2 regions of the Caulobacter sp. 05T431 genome follow, and region 2 is predicted to be linked to the other one. Evidence: predicted binding sites of a transcription regulator. Region 2 holds the regulator's gene; the other holds the start of a gene.

Region 1 (4,306 bases), on a different contig from region 2:
GCCGTCGGTGTCGACCGTCAGGCCCTTGGCGCGGACGGCGTCCTGGGTCAGGTCCAGCGGGAAGCCGTAGGTGTCGTAGAGCTTGAAGGCGGTCTCGCCGTCCAGCACGCCGCCGGCCGTCAGGTTGGCGGTGGCTTCATCGAGCAGGCCCATGCCGCGGCCCAGGGTGACGCGGAAGCGCTCTTCCTCCTGGCGCAGGGTCTCGACGATCGAGGCCTCGGCGCGGCGCAGCTCGGGATAGGCCTGGCCCATCTCGGCCACCAGGGTCGGGGCCAGGCGGTGCATCAGGGGCTCCTGCGCGCCCAGCAGATAGGCGTGGCGCATGGCCCGGCGCATGATCCGGCGCAGCACGTAGCCGCGGCCTTCGTTCGACGGCGTGACGCCGTCGGCCAGCAGGAACGAGGACGAGCGCAGGTGGTCGGCGATGACCCGGTGCGACGGGGCCTGGTCGCCCTCGGCCTTCACGCCAGTCAGCTCGACGCTGGCGGCGATCAGGCTCTTGAACAGGTCGATGTCGTAGTTGTCGTGCACGCCCTGCAGGACGGCGGCGACGCGCTCCAGGCCCATGCCGGTGTCGATCGACGGCTTGGGCAGCGAGACGCGCTCGCCGCCGGCCATCTGCTCGAACTGCATGAACACCAGGTTCCAGATCTCGATGAAGCGGTCGCCGTCCTCATCCGGGCTGCCCGGAGGGCCGCCCGCGATGTGGGGCCCGTGGTCGTAGAAGATCTCCGAGCACGGGCCGCAGGGGCCGGTGTCGCCCATCGACCAGAAATTGTCGTTGGTGGCGATGCGGATGATGCGGTCGTCGGAGAGGCCCGCGATCTTCTTCCACAGGTCGGCCGCCTCGTCGTCGGTGTGGTAGACCGTGACCAGCAGCTTGTCCTTGGCCAGCTTGAACTCGCCGGTCAGCAGGGTCCAGGCGTGGTGGATCGCCTGTTCCTTGAAGTAGTCGCCGAACGAGAAGTTGCCCAGCATCTCGAAGAAGGTGTGGTGGCGGGCGGTGTAGCCGACATTGTCCAGGTCGTTGTGCTTGCCGCCGGCGCGGACGCACTTCTGCGAGCTGACCGCGCGCGGATGGGCCGGGGTCTCGGCGCCCGTGAACACGTTCTTGAACGGCACCATGCCGGCGTTGACGAACAGCAGCGTCGGATCGTTCTGCGGCACCAGCGGCGCCGAGGGCGTGATGGCGTGATCGGCCGCGCCGAAATAGTTCAGGAAGGTGCTGCGGATCTCGTTCAGGCTGGGCATAGGTGTCTCGGATGTTCCGTACGCGTGTCCGGTCGAACCGGAAGTCGGCGCTGCATAGCGCGGTTTCAAGATTTGTGGAAACCAAGTCGACGGGTTGAAGGCGGAATGCCGCGCTCGGTGCCGCCGTGTCGCCCCTCCCCCTGTGGGGGAGGCGATCGCGAAGCGATCGGTGGGGGAGCTTCGGACTGTCGATCCGGATCGCGGCCGGCGTCCGATCGCTCCCCCTCCGTCGGCTTCGCCGACACCTCCCCCAGAGAGGGAGGATCCTGGCGTACCGACTTGCCCCCGCCTGACCGCTTCGCGGTCTGTCCGCCCCCGTGGGGGGGCGGAGGCGGACGGAGCGGCCGCTGGCTCAGCCCCCCTCCGTCATCCTGGGCTTCGCCCAGAACGACACCTCCCCCAGAGGGGGAGGACTAACGAAATCGGACGCCTGGCATGGGGTCCAKGCGTCCGGGGATCGCGGCCGGCCGTGGCGGTGTTCACGGCGGGCTATAAGGCGGGGTCGCCCGCTGTGGGCGGCGGCCGCGAAGCTTCCGGTCGGCGGCCCATGGGGGAGCCGCCGACCGAAAATCCTATTCCTCGCCGTCGTCGTCCTCGGGACCGCCGACCAGCAGCTCTTCCTCGATCTTCCGCGACGACTGGCGGACCGCGGCCTCGATCTCGGCCGACAGGTCCTTGTTGGCCTTCAGGAACTCGCGGACGTTGTCGCGGCCCTGGCCGATGCGCTGGCTGTTGTAGGAGAACCACGAGCCGGCCTTGTCGATGATCCCGGCCTTGACGCCCAGGTCGATGATCTCGCCCAGCTTGGAGATGCCCTCGCCGTACATGATGTCGAACTCGACCTCGCGGAACGGCGGGGCCACCTTGTTCTTGACCACCTTGACCCGGACGTTGTTGCCGACGATCTCGTCGCGGTTCTTGATCGAACCGGTGCGGCGGATGTCCAGGCGGACCGAGGCGTAGAACTTCAGGGCGTTGCCGCCCGTGGTGGTTTCCGGGCTGCCGTACATCACCCCGATCTTGTGACGGATCTGGTTGATGAAGATGACGATGGTGTTGGCCTTGTTGATCGAGGCGGTCAGCTTGCGCAGGGCCTGGCTCATCAGGCGCGCTTGCAGACCCGGCAGGCTGTCGCCCATCTCGCCTTCGATTTCGGCCTTCGGGGTCAGGGCCGCCACGGAGTCGACGATCACGATGTCGACGGCGCCCGAACGCACCAGGGTGTCGGTGATCTCCAGGGCCTGCTCGCCGTTGTCGGGCTGGGCCACCAGCAGGTTGTCGAGATTGACCCCCAGCTTGTGGGCGTAGCCCGGATCCAGGGCGTGCTCGGCGTCGACGAAGGCGGCGGTGCCGCCGGCCTTCTGGCATTCGGCCACCACGTGCAGGGCCAGGGTGGTCTTGCCCGAGCTTTCCGGTCCGTAGATCTCGATCACCCGCCCCTTGGGCAGGCCGCCGATGCCGAGGGCGATGTCCAGGCCGAGCGAGCCGGTGGAGATGGCCTCCATCTCGACCTTGCCCTTTTCGCCCAGCTTCATCACCGAGCCCTTGCCGAACGCGCGATCGATCTGGGCCAGAGCCGCCTCGAGGGCGCGTTGCTTGTCGCCGTCTTCTTTGCCCACGAGTTTCAAAGCCGCCTGATTGCTCATTGGAGATATCCGCCCTTATTCCATGATTCCGACAGTCGGATCGGAGGTTCGCGACCGCCGCGCCCACCCGCCTGTGGAATGATTAATGCGTACATGTTTTGTTCCATGTTCGCAACATGTTCTTACTCTAAGGGGCCGATACGTCAGAAACGGTCGTTTCGAACGCGCCGGCTGCGACAATTCCTCGCGCCCGGACCGACGCTGAAAGCGACCGAACAGACCCCGGCTCAACCCGGCCTTAACGACGCCCCGCCATGCTGGCTCCCTCTCCGGGGGACTTCAGTCTTGTCGATCGATCCGCGTCGCCTTCTGGGCCTGGCCTTCGCCAGCGCCGACCTGCTTCTGGAAGTCGAGAACGGCCGCGTGAGCCTGGCGCTCGGCGCGGCCCAGCGGATCATGGGCCAGGACGAGCGGACCCTGATGGGGCGCGCCTGGCGCGACCTGTTCACCGCCGCCGACCGTCCCCTGATCGACGCGGCGACCAGCGCGACAGACGACGGCCAGCGGCATGGGCCAATCACCGTCCGCATGGCCGGCGGCGCGGCGCGCCACGTGAACCTGATCCTGCGCGCCCTGCCCGACAACGGCGGCCGGATCTCGATCTCGGTCACCCCGGCCCCCGCCCCTTCCGGCCAGCTGGACGAGGAGGGCCTGCGCGGTCGCGAGGCCTTCGAGGACATCGCCCGCGGCCTGTTCGAGGCGGCGCGCGTCACCGGCCTTGAGCTGGAGCTGGCCATGGTCGACTTCCTAGGCCTGGACGCCGTGCGCCAGCAGCTGTCCAAGCCCGAGGCCCGCGCCCTGGACCTCAAGCTGGCCGGGGCCGTGCGCGCCGAGTCGCACGCCGGCGCCATGGCCACCCGCCTGTCGCCCGACCGCTTCGCCCTGATGCGGGCCAAGACCGACCATCCCGAYGACATGGCCCAGCGCCTGAGCCGGGCCACGGCCGTACAGGCCAGCGCCCACATCGTGCCGGTCGACGGCGGCGTCGCCCCGGCCCGCGGCCTGAAGGCCCTGCGCTACGCCCTCGACGACTTCCTGCGCGAAGGCCTGAAGGACGCCCCGCCGCTCAGCCTGTCCGAGGCCATGAACCGTTCGGTCAAGCGCACCCTGTCGCGCGCCGGCGCCCTGGGCCTGGCGGTCAGCCAGCGCCGCTTCACCCTGGCCTACCAGCCGGTGGTMGACCTGAGGACGGGCGCGGCCCACCACCACGAGGCCCTGGTGCGCTTCGAGGACGGCGGCAGCCCGTTCCAGCTGATCCGCATGGCCGAGGAGTTCGACCTGATCGAGGAGCTGGACCACGCCATCGCCGAGATGGCGGTCAAGCGCCTGGCCGCCGACCGGACCGGCGCGATGAAGCTGGCGATCAACGTCTCGGGCCGCACTATCGTCAACGAGGGCTTCGTCGACCA
Region 2 (4,386 bases):
GGCCTCGGCCAGGCCCGCCAGCATCGCCTTCCAGCCCTCGGGCGACTTGGGGCTCTGCACCAGAGAGAACGACAGCGGCCGCCCGGACCGCTCGACGATCCGCCGCAGCATGGCCAGCTCGGCCGGGCCGTCGGGGAAGAAATCCGAGACCAGCTGCAGCACGCCCTTGCCGGCGGCGGCCAGGCCCAGGGCGATCCCGGTCAGTTCGTCCTCGCCCGCCGTCAGGGTCGGGGTCGGCTGGCCGTCGCTGGTGCGGTGGTTCAGCGTCCGCGAGGTGGAAAAGCCCAGGGCCCCGGCCTCGACCGCGCGCCGGGCGATGGCGGCCATGGCGGCGACGTCGGCGGGGGTCGCCGGCTCGCGGTCGGCCCCACGCTGGCCCATCACGAACACCCGCAGGGCCGCGTGCGGCAGCTGGGCGCCGATGTCGACGTCGAAGGCGCGGCCGGCCAGGAAGTCCAGATAGTCGGGAAAGCTCTCCCAGGCCCAGGGCAGGCCCTCGGTCAACACCGGGAACGGGATGTCCTCGACGCCCTCCATCAGACGGATCAGCCGGTCGCGGTCCTCGGGCCGGCACGGCGCGAAGCCCACGCCGCAATTGCCCATGACCACGGTGGTGACCCCGTGCCCGGCGCTGGGCGTCATCGAACTGTCCCAGGTCGCCTGGCCGTCATAGTGGGTATGGATGTCGACGAAGCCCGGGGTGACCAGGCGGCCCCGCGCGTCGATCTCCTCGCGGCCGGGCGCGAGGCCTGGCCCGATCGCGGCGATCAGGCCGTCCTTGACCGCCACATCAGCGACGAAGCCCGGGCCGCCGGTCCCGTCCAGCACCGTCCCGCCGTGGAGGACCAGGTCGTAGGCGTGCTCGGCGGCGTGCTCGGCCATGGGCCGCGTCCTCCCGTGACTTATCGTTGTTCAGGAGGCTCCGCCTCGCGCGGCCGGTCGTCAAGCCTGGGGCCCCTCGATTCGGCCGCCCCCGGGGGATCGCCGCCACGCCCCCCGGAGCGACGCCTGTATTTCCTAGGGATTTCGGCCGCCTTTCCGGCGAACACCGTTAACTTGACATCAACGAAGAACACCTAGAGAACATCTGCAGAGGTTTGCGGTTTGTTCCGCGACAACTGGCGAGGCCGGACATGCTCACGCGCAAGCAGCACGAGCTGCTGATGTTCATCCACGAACGGATCAAGGAGACCGGCGTCTCCCCCTCCTTCGACGAGATGAAGGAGGCGCTKGACCTGGCGTCTAAGTCCGGCATCCACCGCCTGATCACCGCCCTCGAGGAGCGCGGCTTCATCCGCCGCCTGGCCCACCGGGCCCGGGCGCTGGAAGTGGTCAAGCTGCCCCAGCAGGCTACGACGGCCTCGCCGCCCAAGGGGCGCGGGACCTTCAAGCCGCAGGTGGTCGAGGGCGGCGGGCAGACCCCGTCGATCCCGGCCCCGCCGATCGCCGCCGACAACACGCGCGAACTGCCGATCCTGGGCCGCATCGCCGCCGGCACCCCGATCGACGCCATCCAGCACGAACGCGAGCGCCTGCCGGTGCCCGAGACCATGCTGGGCGGCGGCGAGCACTACGTGCTGGAAGTCCAGGGCGACTCGATGATCGAGGCCGGCATCCTCGACGGCGACTATGTGATCATCAAGAAGGGCGACACGGCCAACAGCGGCGAGATCGTCGTGGCCCTGGTCGGCGAGGAAGCCACCCTCAAGCGCCTGCGCAAGAAGGGCGGCTCGATCGCCCTGGAAGCGGCCAACCCCAAGTACGAGACCCGCATCTTCGGCCCCGACCAGGTCGAGGTGCAGGGCAAGCTGGTGGGGCTGATCCGGCGGTATCACTAGCCGTCCCCGCCTCCGCTCATCCCGGCGAAACGAAGTTCGGCGCGAGCCAAAACCGGGACCCAGATCATAAGGCGTTGAGTCTGGCTGACCGGACTCAGCGCCTTTTCGTTTTGGGTTCCAATTTGCGGAAGCGTGGTGGACGGGCAACCATGCTCAAGCTACCCAAGAACGAAGTCACCCCGAGGGACACGCCTTGATCCTGCCTTTCATCCTGGCCCTGCAGACGGCCCCGGCCGTCGAGGCTCCGGCCCTCGCGGCTTCCACCCAAACCCCGCTCGGCGCGCAGGATGTGAAGATCAACACGGGCAAGTTCCAGGCTGATCAGTACTATCCCGACTACGCCCAGCGCATGGGCGTGTCCGATGTCGTGGAAGCGACCTGCACGATCGGCCGGAAAGGCGCGTTGGAAGACTGCTTCTTCGGTTCGCCGGGGATCAGCGGCTACGGCTTCGACCAGGCCGCGGCCAAGCTGCTGGCCGCCTCCAGGGTCGCCGCCAGGGTCAAGTCGAGCGAATCGATCGAGGGGCGCACGCTGCATCTGACGATCCGCTTCACGTCCCGCAGTTCCCACGATTTCAGGKTGCGTTTCGAGTAGCCCTCAGGTCGGCATTCCCGCCGGCCGGTTCTCGACATATTGCGGCACGTTCAGCGGCGGCAGCCAGGGCTCGCGGCGTTTGACCCAGACCTCGTACTGCGGCGTGAACTGGCCGATCTCGTCCAGTCCGCCCAGGTGGATTTCGATCTCGTCGTCGTCCTCGTCGGTGGCGGTCCAGAACAGGGGCGAGCCGCAGGTCGGGCAGCCGTGCAGCAGGCCGTGTTCGGCGCCGGCCCAGACCTGTGTCCGCCCCGCGATCCGCACCTTGTCGGCGCGGAAGGCCGCGAAGGCGTTGCAGGGCGCGCCGTGTCGCTTGCGGCAGGTCAGGCAGTGGCACAGCCCCACCCGCAGCGGTCCGCCGCTGGCCACATAGCGCACCGCCCCGCAGGCGCAGCCGCCGCTTCGTTCCATGGTCGCCTCCGTCGCTCGCCCCCAACGCTCAGAACGCCAACCGCCCCTTCAGTTCCCCGAACGGGACCATCACGTGCTCGCGATAGGCCGCCCGGGCCGTCAGCCGGTCGTACCAGCCCGCCAGGCGCGGAAGGTCCGGCCGGTCGATCTCCAGTTCGAACCAGCGGTAGAGATGGGTCCCGATGGCGATGTCAGCCAGTGACAGGGTCTCGCCGCCGACGAACGGGCGATCCGTCAGCTGGCGATCGATAACCGTCAGACAACGGACGGTATGATCCAGCGCCCTGGCCACGGCGGCGGTGTCGCGGTCGGTCTCCGGCGTGCGATAGAAACCCCAGAACACCCCGCCCAGGAAGGCCGGCTGCAGCGCCGTCTGCGCCCAGTCCATCCAGCCGTCGATCAGCGCGCGCAAGGCGGGATCGGCGCTCCAGAAGCGGTCACCGCCATGGACGGCCGCTAGGTAGCGCAAGATGGCGTGGGACTCCCACACCACCACCCCGCCGTCGTCGATCACCGGAACCTTGCCGTGCGGGTTCATCGCCCGGAACGCCGGATCGTCCAGCCCGCCGAAATCGCCGCCGGCCGGGATGTGCGTATGCGGAAGACCCAGCTCGCCGACAAGCCACAGCACCTTCTGGACATTGGCCGAGCTGCGCCGTCCCCACACTTTCAGCATGGCTATCCCCTCGCCGCGCCGCTCCAGGGGCGGACGCCCCGCAGCGGCTGGGCCCAGACGATCCACCATTCCCCGCCACGCCGATAGAGCTCGGCCGCGCCGCCGGTCGCGAAGTCGTCGGCGTCGAGCACGATCCGGTCGCGGCAGGCCGGCGGCGCGGCCGCCACGGCGCCGCGCAGGACGACGATCTCGGCCTCACCGCACATCGCCGCCAGGTCGGTGAAGTCGGGCGCGGTCTTGCTCCACGACAGGGCCAGGGCCACGGGGGCCTCGGCGGTCGGGGCGCAGGACCGGCGGTCGCAGGCGTAGAGCGGACTGGGCGCGGCGCTTTCGGGCACGACCAGGCCCCGGCGGCGGCCCCACAGCTCGGCCCCGAACCGTCGGGCGTCGGGGCGCAGCAGCACCGCCTCGCGGCCCTGGCGCACGGCCGCCGTGCTCCCGTCGGGGGCGATCCAGACGTCGGGCGGGGCCGGACGCGGCCACAGGGCCACTGCCAGGGCCAGGGGCGCGCCCAGCCAGCGCAGACGTCCCCGCCACAGGCACAGCAGCATCAGGCCCACGAAGGCCAGGGCCAGGGTGAACGGCGGCCCGCTGGCCACCACGTGCTGGGCCCCGCCGGCGCTGGCGAAGCCCTCGGCGATCCACATCATCGCCGCTATGCCCCAGCCCGCCACGGCCAGGAACGGCGCGCCCAGGCCGAAGGGCTCCAGCGCCGCGCCCAGGGCCAGGAACGGCATGATCACGAACGACGACAACGGGGCCACCGCCAGGTTGGCCGGCAGGCCCCAGACGGCCACGCGGTTGAAGTGCTGCATGGCGAACGGTCCGGTGGCCATGCCCGCCACGAAGCTGGCCCCGATGCTGAC

What was found. The regulator LexA, encoded in region 2, represses DNA repair genes until DNA is damaged. The targets are predictions, from matches to a motif close to ATGTTCNCNANNTGTTCT.
Region 1: a site for LexA is predicted at 3,003-3,020, ahead of recA (recombinase RecA). Genes of this name have one in related genera too.

What each region holds. Positions count from the first base shown of each region.
Region 1 is NZ_JBFTKU010000016.1:3,829-8,134, reverse strand. Features, by position in the region: gene alaS (alanine--tRNA ligase) at 1-1,251, opposite strand, end outside; gene recA (recombinase RecA) at 1,824-2,897, opposite strand; gene AC1U89_RS15245 (EAL domain-containing protein) at 3,183-4,306, shown strand, end outside.
Region 2 is NZ_JBFTKU010000033.1:6,894-11,279, reverse strand. Features, by position in the region: gene AC1U89_RS23020 (N-acyl-D-amino-acid deacylase family protein) at 1-882, opposite strand, end outside; gene lexA (transcriptional repressor LexA) at 1,134-1,838, shown strand; gene AC1U89_RS23010 (energy transducer TonB) at 2,032-2,433, shown strand; gene AC1U89_RS23005 (GFA family protein) at 2,437-2,844, opposite strand; gene AC1U89_RS23000 (glutathione S-transferase family protein) at 2,873-3,520, opposite strand; gene AC1U89_RS22995 (ComEC/Rec2 family competence protein) at 3,523-4,386, opposite strand, start outside.